One region of the Flavobacterium cryophilum genome, then DNA from elsewhere that is predicted to be linked to it. Evidence: riboswitches for the same ligand, from Rfam matches in the RefSeq annotation. Region 1 holds a riboswitch; each other region holds the start of a gene.
What was found. Region 1 has a riboswitch for S-adenosylmethionine ahead of ACNQGJ_RS07190 (Na+/H+ antiporter NhaC family protein). Riboswitches for the same ligand answer to the same signal wherever they lie in the genome.

Region 1 (4,289 bases):
TGAAGGAACTTTCCATGCTTCTCAAATGATTGAGTACGGTACTAACGTTGTTGGTGGTGTAACTCCAGGAAAAGGGGGAACAACGCACTTAGACAGGCCTGTTTTCAACACTGTGAAAGATGCTGTAGAACAAGCAGGAGCTGATACAACTATCATTTTTGTTCCGCCGGCTTTCGCTGCAGATGCAATTATGGAAGCTGCAGATGCCGGAATTAAAGTAATTATTGCAATTACTGAAGGAATTCCTGTTGCTGACATGATAAAAGCAAATAGTTATGTTAAAGAAAGAAATTCTAGATTAATAGGTCCAAACTGTCCAGGTGTAATCACTCCGGGTGAAGCTAAAGTTGGTATTATGCCAGGTTTTGTTTTCAAAAAAGGAACGGTTGGTATTGTTTCTAAATCAGGAACATTAACGTATGAAGCTGCTGACCAAGTGGTAAAACAAGGATTAGGAATTACTACTGCAATTGGAATTGGTGGAGACCCAATTATTGGAACAACTACGAAAGAAGCAGTTGAATTATTGATGAATGATCCGGAAACAGAATGTATCGTAATGATAGGTGAAATTGGTGGACAATTAGAAGCTGATGCTGCGCACTGGATTAAAGCCGATGGTAATCGCAAACCAGTTGTAGGTTTCATCGCAGGAGTTACCGCTCCAGCAGGCCGTACAATGGGACATGCCGGTGCTATCGTTGGAGGCTCTGACGATACTGCGGAAGCTAAGAAACAAATCATGAGAGAATGTGGTATTCACGTAGTAGATTCTCCAGCTGAAATTGGTAAAAAAGTAAAAGAAGTTTTAGGATAATCGAAACGCTAATTAAATATTTTAAAAGCCTCACAATTTTGTGGGGCTTTTTTATTATAAATTGAATTAAAGAAATATCTTTGCACTTTAATAAATACATCTGTTTATGCGGATTCAGTTGTAATAAAAACAAACATAAACAAATGGTTTCTAATGGACCTCACGATTTTGTGGGGTATTTTTTTGTCGAATCCAGTTCAAATAAAAATAAAATAATATGTACAAAGAGTTAAAAAAATTCAAAGTTAGCAATCAGTTTTCATTTACTACAGAAGAAAGTTTAGCTGAAGTTTGCAATGCTTCAGAAGGGTCTGGAATATTTTTAGTGTATTCAGTAGGGGATGAAAAAGAGTTAATTATGGTGGGTTCTACTGGAACTGTTCAAAATAACGGAACTTTGAAAATTAAAAACGGCGGTTTAAAAGAAAAAATTGTAGAAGGACACCAATTTGCAAAAACTGGAAGAAAGTATTCTTGGCCAGCCCAAATGAAAATCGACGATATAAGTACGTTAGAAGTAGTTTGGTACGAAACATTTAATGATAAAACTAAAGTAATTCCAACATTTGCAGAAGGACAAGTTTTACAAAATTTTCTTGACGAAACTGGAAGATTGCCAAAATGGAATGTAGCTTTTTAATTATCACGATAGTTTAAAATTTGACAATTCAGTTTTTTATATAAAAGCGCCACCTTTTTGTGTGGCGCTTTTGTGTAAATTGACATTTTTTGACTGAAATTGAAATCATTTCATAAATAATTAAGTACTTTTGCATCCGTTATCACGAATCCTTTAATAGGATAGCAACCTGCAGCAACAAGCAAGGTGCTAAAACGATAAGCCAAATACTTTGGAAAAAATGTTGTTTTAATCATTTTTATATATTGGGTTTTTGTTTGTCGTAATAATAGATTTATTTTTATAACCTTATTTATGACAAAGAAAATGCAACAAAAAGGAAATGCACTAGCTTTACTTCCATTATTTATTTTTATTTTAACCTTCCTAGGGGCTGGAATTTGGCTTAATGATTTTTATGCTTTTCCTTCTCCAGTAGCTGTATTGTTGGGTATTATCGCTGCTTTTTTACTTTTTAAACAAACAACAGAAGACAAAGTAAATACCTTAATATCCGGTTGTGGTGAAAGTAAAATAATCACTATGTGTTTAATTTATTTGCTTGCAGGTGCTTTTGCTACTGTTACTAAGGCAATGGGAGGAGTTGATTCAGTGGTAAATTTAGGAATTAACAATATTGATGTTGCTTATTTCCCGTTGGGCATTTTCCTTATTGCTTCCTTTCTTTCTACTGCAACAGGAACTTCAGTTGGCGCTATTGTGGCATTAGGACCAATTGCGGTAAGCTTAGCTGAAAAAAGCGGTTCTCCACTAGGATTAATCGCGGGATCCTTGTTGGGAGGTGCCATGTTAGGGGATAATCTATCGATGATTTCTGATACAACTATTGCCGCAACTCAATCTTTAGGATGTGAAATGAAAGATAAGTTTAAAATCAACCTATTCATTGCTTTTCCAGCTTCAATAATAACAATTTTTTTACTTTTCTATTTAGGCTTAAATTCAGAAATTACGGCAGTCGCTATTCCAAAATCAAGTTATGATTTAATTACTATTTTACCGTATTTGTTGGTGATTGTCCTTGCTATAATTGGGATTAATGTTTTCACTACATTAATTATCGGAATCGTTGTGGCAGGAATTATTGGAATTATTGGTACTGATTTTACTATTTTAGTTTTTGCACAAAAAATATACGAAGGATTTACTAGCATGACGGATATATTCTTGTTGTCCATGCTTACTGGAGGTTTAGCGGCACTTGTGGAGAAAGCAGGTGGAATTGATTTTGTTATTCATAAAATTAAATCCAGAATAAAGAATAAAAAATCGGCTCAAATGGGAATTGGAACTTTAGTATGTTTTACTAATATGGCAATTGCTAATAATACGGTTTCTATTGTTATCACAGGTGCTATCGCTAAAGAAATTAACGATGAATATAATTTAAGCGCTAAAAAAACGGCAACTTTACTGGATATTTTTGCATGTATTACTCAAGGAATTTTGCCTTATGGTGCTCAAGTGTTGTTAATTTTAAGTTTTGCAAATGGAAAATTGAATTTCTTAGATTTACTAAGTAACGCTTGGTATCTGCTATTTTTGTTTTTGGTTACAGTATTTGCTATTTACAGTAATTTTTGGGATAAATGGATTCATAGATTTTTGAAAGTTTAAGCTTTTGATATAAAATTTTTGAATTGAATTGCTATATTTGTCTTATAAAAAAAAACACAAACGAACTATAGAACATGAAATTACTAGAAGGAAAAGTAGCCCTAATTACTGGTGCGAGTCGCGGAATTGGAAAAGGAATTGCAGAAGTTTTTGCAAAACATGGTGCAAATGTTGCATTTACTTATAGTTCATCAGTAGAATCTGCTTTGGCACTGGAAAACGAATTGAATACTCTTGGAATTAAAGCCAAAGGTTATCAGTCTAACGCAGCCGATTTTAATGAAGCGCAAACTCTTGTAGACAAGGTTTTGGCTGAATTTGGAACGGTTGATATTTTGATTAACAACGCCGGAATTACCAAAGACAACCTATTAATGCGCATGTCCGAAGAAGATTTTGATAATGTAATCGATGTCAATTTGAAATCCGTTTTTAATATGACCAAAGCAATTCAACGTACTTTTCTTAAACAACGTTCCGGTTCTATAATCAATATGAGTTCAGTTGTAGGAGTGCAAGGAAATGCGGGACAAACGAACTATGCTGCTTCTAAAGCGGGTGTTATTGGTTTTTCAAAATCTGTAGCATTGGAATTAGGATCTCGTAATATTCGTTGTAATGTAATTGCTCCAGGATTTATAGAAACAGAAATGACGGCTAAATTAAATGAGGATGTTGTAAAAGGATGGAGAGACGGAATCCCATTGAAACGCGGCGGAACGTCTGAAGACGTTGCAAATGCATGTCTTTTCTTCGCGTCGGATTTGAGTCTTTATGTAACGGGACAGGTGATGAATGTTTGTGGAGGAATGCTTACCTAAATAAATATAAATTACAAATGATGGAATAATTCAAAATTTAAAACTAATCGTTTAAAATAAAAAAAGAATGACAACAGCTACCGTTCTACTAATACTACTTTCTATACTAATAGCTGGCAGTTTGTCATTTTTTCAATATAGCTATAAAGCCAAAAACAAATCGAAAGTGAGTTTGTTTTTGGCTTTTTTACGTTTTGGATCCATTTTTGGAATATTATTATTGTTGATTAATCCAATAGTAACCAAAAATACGCTGGTAACGATAAAAACCCCATTACCTATTATTGTTGACAATTCTAGTTCTATCTCATTTTTGAATGCCAATGAAAAAGCAATAGAATTGTATAAAAAAATACAATCCAATGCAGACTTACAAGAGAAATTTGACGTACAA
Region 2 (4,289 bases), on a different contig from region 1:
TGAATAAACGAGTATTCGACTTGTCAAGAAAAAGATACTTGATTTGTAATATTGCCGATACGCCCAATTTATGTGATTATTATTTGGGGGGAATTGTAACCAAAGGAAATGTAAAAATAGCCATTTCAACCAATGGTAAATCGCCGACAACAGCCAAAAGATTACGGGAATTTTTCGAAGAAATAATTCCAGATGATATTAATGCAATGGTCGAAAACCTCAATGAATATCGAAAGACGTTGAAAGGAAATTTCGAAGAAAAAGTTCAAAAAATGAACGAAATAACAGAGGCATTAAAAAACAAAGAATAAAAGCATCGCGAAATAACGAATGATATTTATCATTTAAAATAGTAAAAATCAATTGTTAATTTGTATTAAATAGTTTAGCACATTTACATTACATAAAGAATAAAAAAATGATTAAAACAGACATACTTATAATAGGAGCCGGGCCAACAGGTTTATTTGCCGTTTTTGAAGCAGGATTATTGAAACTAAAATGCCATATTCTGGATGCTTTGCCACAAGCAGGAGGGCAATTATCTGAATTATATCCAAAAAAACCAATTTATGATATTCCAGGATTTCCGGAAGTATTAGCAGGCGATTTGGTGGATAATTTAATGGAACAAATCAAGCAGTTCGAACCAGGATTCACGCTTGGAGAACGTGCAGAAACGATTGAAAAACAAGAAGACGGAAGTTTCATTGTAACCTCCAATAAAGGAAAAAAATTCCATGCTCCAGTTGTGGCTATTGCGGGTGGATTAGGAAGTTTTGAACCCAGAAAACCATTGATCGAAGATATCGAATTTTACGAAGATAAAGGAATCAAGTATTTCATTAAAAACCCGGAAAAATTTAGAGACAAAAGAGTGGTGATTGCAGGTGGTGGTGACTCGGCTTTAGATTGGAGTATTTTCTTGTCGAATATTGCTTCCGAAGTGACTTTAATTCACCGTAGAAACGAATTTAGAGGAGCGTTAGATTCGGTCGAAAAAGTGCAAGAATTAAAAGATTTAGGAAAAATAAAAATGATCACGCCGGCAGAAGTTGTTGGTTTAAACGGAGCCGAACATTTAGAATCAATTGATATTGAAGAAAATGGAGCCCATAGAACCATTCCTACTGATTATTTCATTCCGCTTTTTGGATTAACTCCAAAATTAGGCCCTATCGGAGACTGGGGATTAGACATTGAAAAAAATGCCATCAAAGTAAATAATGCCTTGGATTACCAAACGAATATTCCGGGAATTTTTGCCATAGGTGACGTAAATACCTATCCAGGAAAATTAAAATTGATTCTTTGTGGATTCCACGAAGCGACTTTAATGTGTCAGGCAGCCTACCAAATCATCAACCCGGGTAAGAAATATGTATTGAAATATACTACAGTTTCTGGTGTTGACGGATTTGACGGTACCCGTAAAGAGGCTCCAAAAGCTGTGGTGAAAGCCATAGTTTAACAACTTAATACAAACTAGTTAAAAAATATAGCGCTAATACTTGCAAGTATTGGCGCTATGTCTTTACTTTGCACTGTTCCTACATTTATTGAAAGTTATCACGAAAGGCGGAGGGAAAGACCCAATGAAACCTTAGCAACCCTTTATCTTTAAAGAAGGTGCTACATTCTACTTTATACAGAACCAGTTTCAGTATTTAAGATAGATAACACACAAATACTCACTTAGTATTTCTCAAACCTTTTCTTGACAACATATATTTTTAGCCTGCTGAATTATTTTCAGTATCAGGAGCGAACAATTGGCGTTTTTTTACCAATACCGTTCCCGCTTTACGCTATATCTTTTTTTATTTTACCCTGTCAGGGTTTTAAACCCTGACAGGGTAAAATAAAAAAAGGATACCGCTGCAAACGTAGTTCACTGAACTCCTATGAAAATAGAAATCAAGTGAAGTAATCGGGGCTAAAGAACTAAAATAGTGAGCTTTTGTAATTATTAATCAAAAGTATAAATCCCGAAATGGATCGCGATTTACAAGAAATAAAAAGTTATGTCAAGCATTCAAGAAGCCATTAAAAAAAACATACTCATACTCGATGGAGCTATGGGAACCATGTTGCAACGTTACAATTTCTCCGAAGAAGATTTCCGAGGAGAACGTTTCAAAGATTTTCCACATTCCTTAAAAGGAAACAACGATTTATTGTCATTGACGCAGCCACAAGCGATTCGAGCAGTTCACGCCGCTTATTTTGAAGCAGGAGCGGATATTGTTGAAACTAATACTTTCTCAGGAACCACCATCGGAATGGCTGATTACCATCTCGAAGATTTGGTATATGAACTCAACTACGAATCGGCACGAATTGCCCGTGAAGTAGCCGATGAATTTACGGCAAAAAATCCAGATAAACCTCGTTTTGTAGCAGGTTCAATTGGACCAACAAACAGAACGGCAAGTATGTCACCAGATGTAAATGATCCAGGATATAGAGCGGTAACTTTTGATGATTTGCGCATTGCTTACAAACAACAAGTCGAAGCCTTGATAGACGGAGGTAGTGATTTGCTTTTGGTAGAAACTATTTTCGACACTTTAAATGCCAAAGCAGCACTTTTCGCCATTGAAGAAGTCAAAGACGAACGCAATATCGATATTCCTATCATGGTTTCGGGAACCATTACTGATGCATCAGGACGAACACTTTCAGGACAAACGGTAGAAGCTTTCTTAGTTTCGGTTTCGCACATTCCATTGTTGAGCGTAGGTTTTAATTGTGCTTTAGGAGCCGATTTATTGAAACCGTATCTACAAACCTTATCACAAAACACTTCTTTCAACGTGTCGGCACATCCTAATGCTGGACTGCCTAACGCTTTTGGAGAGTATGATGAAACACCGGAACAGATGCAAGCCTTCATCAAAGAATATTTAGACGATAATTTAGTAAATATCATAGGAGGTTGTTGCGGAACAACGCCAGAACATATCAAGTTGATTGCTGATATCGCAAAGGAGTATAAACCTAGAGTTTCTACAGCAACGATGTAGTTAAATTTCCTGCAAGGTTTTTTTCAAACCTTGTAGGTATGTCTGAAAATTGATTTTTTTGACATGTTAAATTCGTTAAATCTGGCTATCATGAGCGGCATAACAAAAATGAGAATGATGTTAAAGGACTTACTGAATGAGATTACTTTGTTCCTCGCAATGACATAGAAAATACAATACTGCGTGAGGGATAGCAGTGAAAAGCCCACAGACCAATGAAGCGAAGTGGAATTAGTCGAGGACTTGCAACGAATAGCCCGACCCTTGGGTCACGCCCAAAATAATAAGAAACAAAACGAACTACACGTTTTAAAAAGGTAGAAATAAACAAAAAAGCTAGACTTACACGGTTTTTGTAACCTTGCAGGATTAAATAAAACAAAATGGCACACGCAGAAAAAAGAAGAAACCTTGTATTATCAGGATTAGAGCCTTTAATCATTACGCCGAAAAGCGTTTTTGTAAATATTGGTGAACGAACGAATGTTACTGGTTCTAGAAAATTCCTTCGGTTAATCAAGGAAGAAAAATACGAAGAGGCATTGAGCATTGCTAAAGAACAAGTGGAAGGTGGCGCGCAAATCATCGATATTAATATGGATGAAGGAATGCTGGATGGCGAATATGCCATGACAAAATTCCTGAATTTAATCGCTGCTGAACCGGATATTTCGAGAGTTCCGATTATGATTGATAGCTCAAAATGGGATATTATCGAAGCGGGTTTAAAAGTGGTGCAAGGAAAGAGTGTGGTAAATTCGATTTCTTTGAAAGAAGGCGAAGAACAATTTATTCATCACGCTAAATTGATTAAGCGCTACGGTGCTGCTGCAATTATTATGGCTTTTGACGAAACGGGACAAGCTGATAATTACGATCGTCGGGTAGAAATATGCCAGCGATCGTATGATATTTTGGTAAATAAAGTTGGTTTTCCGGCGCAGGATATTATTTTCGATTTGAATATATTTCCTGTGGCAACAGGAATGGAAGAACACCGAGAGAACGCCTTGGATTTCTTTAGAGGAACCAAATGGGTTAGAGAGAATCTTCCACATGCGCATATTAGCGGTGGAGTAAGTAATGTTTCGTTTTCTTTTAGAGGAAATGACACGGTTCGGGAAGCGATGCACTCCGTATTTTTATACCATGCTATTCAACATGGTATGACGATGGGAATTGTAAATCCGGAGATGCTTTCTATTTACGACGAAATTCCAAAGGAACTTTTGGAACGCGTTGAAGATGTAATTCTAAACCGTC
Region 3 (4,289 bases), on a different contig from region 1:
TCTAATTCAATCATTGCTTTTGTCGCTTTATCAGCAGCAACTACTAAACCAATTCCTCTTTCTGAAGAACCTTGAGAAATGATACTCACACTGATATCATTGTCTCCCATAACTCTAAAAATACGGGCGTCGACTCCAGTTTTTCCAAGTAATCCTCGTCCTTCTAGATTCACTAAGGAAACATTTTCAAGAACCGAAAGTGTTTTAATTCCTTCATTGTTAGAATTTGAGGTGATTAATGTGCCTTTGTTTTCATGGTTGAAAGTATTCAAAATACGAAGCGGAATGTTTTTTTCCAACAAAGGAATAATGGTCTTAGCATGAAGAATGGTCGCACCAAAATTAGCCAACTCATTCGCCTCGTTAAAAGTCAAATGGTCAATTTTTTTCGCATCAAGCACTAATTCAGGATTTGCGGTATAAATTCCGTCAACGTGTGTATAATTCTGTAGTTCCTCAGCATTTAAATAATTCGCAAGTAAAGAAGCCGTGTAATTACTGCCGTTTCTCCCTAATGTAGTGGTGTCATTATTGTTATTTGAACCAATGAAACCCGTAACAATATTGACGATTGTTCCATTATTTTGTTTAAAATAATTGACAACATTTTTCTTCGAAATTTGCTCCAAAGGTTGCGCATCACCAAATTTCGAATCAGTTTTAATCAATTCTCGAGTATCAGCAAAACGGGCATTTATTCCCTTTTTAACCAGAATGGCCGTCAATAATTTTGCCGAAAGCAATTCCCCTTTTGATAAAATTTGGTCTTTAATTTTATTGCTGTAATCGCCAATTAGACTTACGCCCTCGAATAATTTCTCTAGAATATTGAACTCCTCTGACAAATCGACCTCTTGGTACTCATCATGTTGGTATTTTTTAAAATCCTCAAAAAGCGGTTTATACTCTCCATTTTTAGAGGCAATATTTAAAAGCTCTTCTAATTCATTCGTCGCATTTCCTCTTGCTGAAACCACAATAGCAATTTCTTCTCCTTGATTTACCTTATCGGCAATAATAGCAACCACTTTATTTAATCCGTCGCCATTCGATAAAGATTTACCTCCAAATTTTAATATTTTCATTGTGTTGTGTTTTTTGGCTTAGAATATATCCTGAAGCAATTTGTCTAATTGTTTGTATTCTATCAAAAAAGCATCGTGACCGTGGATGGAAATAATTTCCTGATAGCTGACATTATTTTTATATTTCTTTAATTCCTCGAAGGTTGCTTTATTTTCATTAGCCGTAAAAAACAAGTCCGAATTGATTCCGATGATATGAATATCAGCTTCAATTTTTGAGGTTATTATTTCAAATGAATCGCTGTTTCTGGTTATATCTATGGTCTTCAATAATTGGTTCATCATTTTATAAGACGAAATTTGAAAACGTTTTTGAAGCTTTCTGCCATGATGATTCAGCCAGCTTTCTACATTGAAAATGGCTAATTCCGCATCAGTGGTTCGCTGAAATTTTGCAGCAAAAGATTCCGGAGTACGGTAACAAAGCATGGCATGAATTCGAGCATCTTCAATAGGTTTTGAAGAGTTTTTCAGGATTTGCTCCTGCAAAAAGCAATTGGCAATTAACCAATCCGTCGATTTCCAGTCGGTTGCAATAGGAATTAAATGCTGCGTGATTTTTGGTTCTAAAGCCGCCATTTCCCATGCGATTCCTCCACCAACAGAACCACCAATAATAGCATAAATCTTTTTGATTTCAAGAAAATGAATGCCTTCAATAAAAATTCTGGCAGTATCTCTGGCATTAAAATCCAAATAATTTTCAATGACAGCATCATCAAACCCATTTCCCGGAACATTAAAAGCCAGTATCGTATATTTATTAGTATCGATGGTTTTGTGCGCACCAATTAAATCATTCCACCATCCTTTGTCTCCCACAACTTGGGAATTTCCAGTCAATGCATGATTTACCAAAACGATTGGAGCTGTGTGTAAAGCCGGTCCAAAAACTTGAAAACTTAAGTTTAAGGCAGCATAAAAAGCCCCACTTTCGGTGGTGAAATTTTGTAATGTTATAGATGTTGGTTTATTTTCCAATTTCAAATCTTTTATGATTTTTGATTTGTGTCTGGAAATATTAGAAAGAAAGCTAGAAGTGAACTAGAAGAATTCTTTGTGTTATCTTTCCTTTAGATTCTGAAATAATTCAGAATAAAGGTAGAATGCAGCACCTTCTTCGATAAATCGAAGGGTTGCTAAGGCTTCATCGGGTCTAATCCCTCTGCCTTTCTTTATAACATTTCAATACAGTTTTGAACTTAATGGCACAAATTAACCACTATTTTTTTAAACAACCAAATTTTTATCCAATTGGTTATAATCGACTTATTGCTCACTGACTTGAAAAATCTGCACACATAATCAGTATTCCGACGAAAGAAAAAAATACAACACTAAGGTTTTATCTTTCGTCGAAATCACAACACAAGATTTTCATTCAAAGATTCAAAAACTAAAATAAGGATTCCTTTTTAAATAAAAAGCTCTTCATTTTCTTTTGAATACATTTGAAATAGCAATGAATTCGGCACCGTTTTTTGTGCCAAAGGATCATTTTTGGATATTTCAAATCGTGGATTGGTCAATTCATTTTTTAAATCGCTTTCCTTTTCTGTTTTGTTTTTCGATCTAAAGCCTTTTAGCAGCTGAATAGTTTTCGGGAAATATTTTAATGTGCTCATAATCTTTGAATTTTCGAGGTTAGTTATATTTAAATTATATTTTCAATTCGGAAATTTCTTTGCTTGCAAACTATTCTTAATAAAAAAACCCTTTTAGATACGTATCCAAAAGGGTTTTAAGCTTTATTATCAACTTATACTTTTGGAATCAACAGACACGAATGCGCATAATGGCATTGGTGTAAAACCTATTTTTGACTTTACAATTATTTGTTTTCTGGATTTTCAAGTTTTTCATTCTAAATTGATATTGTTTTCGTTCAGTTAAATAGATTTAAAAAAAAACCTTCGAATTTCTTGGAAGGCTTTTGCTATATAAATTTTAATTCAAATTTAAGCAATAGACGACCCATAGGACTTTTCCTGAATGGCTTTTGATTTATTACACACATTAAACTTCATCTTTCGTTTTTTGTTATTACAAATATGGCAACTATTTTTGAATTCTCCAAATAACTTTTAAAAAAAATAGAAATAAAAACAAACCTAACACTCTCAATTGTAGTAACATAAGGAGATCGAAAGATTTATCACCAAAAAAAAGTTAAGATTAATTTGCAATTCAAAATGGTTTCATACATTTGCACCCGAATACAAGAGGAAAAATTTGAACTGATTGCAACCTCTTCATAATGAAATCAATTCATTATGAATACTGAAAATTTTTCAGTAGAAAAAATGCTAAAGCAGAAACGCTCCTTTAGTCCTTTTCAGCAATTATTTTTTCTCACTTAATTTTAAAATAATAATTATTATGGCCTATTTATTTACGTCAGAATCTGTAAGCGAAGGACATCCAGACAAAATTGCAGATCAAATTTCGGATGCATTAATTGATAATTTTTTGGCATTTGATGCTGACTCAAAAGTAGCTTGCGAAACTTTAGTAACTACTGGTCAGGTAATTTTGGCTGGTGAAGTAAAATCAAATACCAATTTAGACGTACAACAAATTGCTCGTGATGTAATCAAGAAAATTGGTTACACAAAAAGCGAATATATGTTTGAAGCCAATTCTTGTGGAATTCTTTCTGCTATTCACGAACAATCTGCCGACATTAACCAAGGTGTTGACAGAGCAAATCCTGAAGAACAAGGCGCTGGAGACCAAGGAATGATGTTTGGTTATGCTACAAATGAAACGGAAAATTACATGCCATTGGCACTTGATTTATCTCATAAATTATTACAAGAATTAGCTGTTTTAAGACGCGAAAATAACGAAATCACGTATTTACGACCTGATGCTAAATCACAAGTCACGTTAGAATATAGCGATGACAATAAGCCGGCTCGAATTGAAGCTATTGTAATCTCGACACAACACGATGATTTTGATGAAGAAGCAAGTATGCTTGCAAAAATCAAAAAAGACATTATCGAGATATTGATTCCTAGGATTATTGCAAAAAATCCTGCTCATGCTCATTTATTCAGCGATGCAATCCAATATCATATTAACCCAACCGGGAAATTCGTAATTGGAGGTCCTCACGGAGACACCGGATTAACAGGACGAAAAATTATCGTGGATACTTACGGTGGAAAAGGGGCTCACGGTGGTGGTGCGTTCTCTGGT

Region 2: another riboswitch for S-adenosylmethionine. It lies ahead of ACNQGJ_RS13025 (homocysteine S-methyltransferase family protein); the one in region 1 lies ahead of ACNQGJ_RS07190 (Na+/H+ antiporter NhaC family protein).
Region 3: another riboswitch for S-adenosylmethionine. It lies ahead of ACNQGJ_RS13090 (alpha/beta fold hydrolase); the one in region 1 lies ahead of ACNQGJ_RS07190 (Na+/H+ antiporter NhaC family protein).

What each region holds. Positions count from the first base shown of each region.
Region 1 covers NZ_JBLVPZ010000003.1:93,155-97,443, forward strand. Annotated here, with positions in the region: gene sucD (succinate--CoA ligase subunit alpha) at 1-817, shown strand, start outside; gene ACNQGJ_RS07185 (hypothetical protein) at 1,035-1,457, shown strand; SAM-I-IV-variant riboswitch at 1,592-1,688, shown strand; gene ACNQGJ_RS07190 (Na+/H+ antiporter NhaC family protein) at 1,752-3,074, shown strand; gene fabG (3-oxoacyl-[acyl-carrier-protein] reductase) at 3,149-3,895, shown strand; gene ACNQGJ_RS07200 (hypothetical protein) at 3,963-4,289, shown strand, end outside.
Region 2 covers NZ_JBLVPZ010000009.1:39,733-44,021, reverse strand. Annotated here, with positions in the region: gene ACNQGJ_RS13035 (precorrin-2 dehydrogenase/sirohydrochlorin ferrochelatase family protein) at 1-311, shown strand, start outside; gene ACNQGJ_RS13030 (NAD(P)/FAD-dependent oxidoreductase) at 419-1,471, shown strand; SAM riboswitch class I at 1,564-1,683, shown strand; gene ACNQGJ_RS13025 (homocysteine S-methyltransferase family protein) at 2,025-3,026, shown strand; gene metH (methionine synthase) at 3,410-4,289, shown strand, end outside.
Region 3 covers NZ_JBLVPZ010000009.1:55,305-59,593, forward strand. Annotated here, with positions in the region: gene thrA (bifunctional aspartate kinase/homoserine dehydrogenase I) at 1-1,085, opposite strand, end outside; gene ACNQGJ_RS13090 (alpha/beta fold hydrolase) at 1,104-2,066, opposite strand; SAM riboswitch class I at 2,145-2,269, opposite strand; gene ACNQGJ_RS13095 (hypothetical protein) at 2,501-2,710, opposite strand; gene metK (methionine adenosyltransferase) at 3,465-4,289, shown strand, end outside.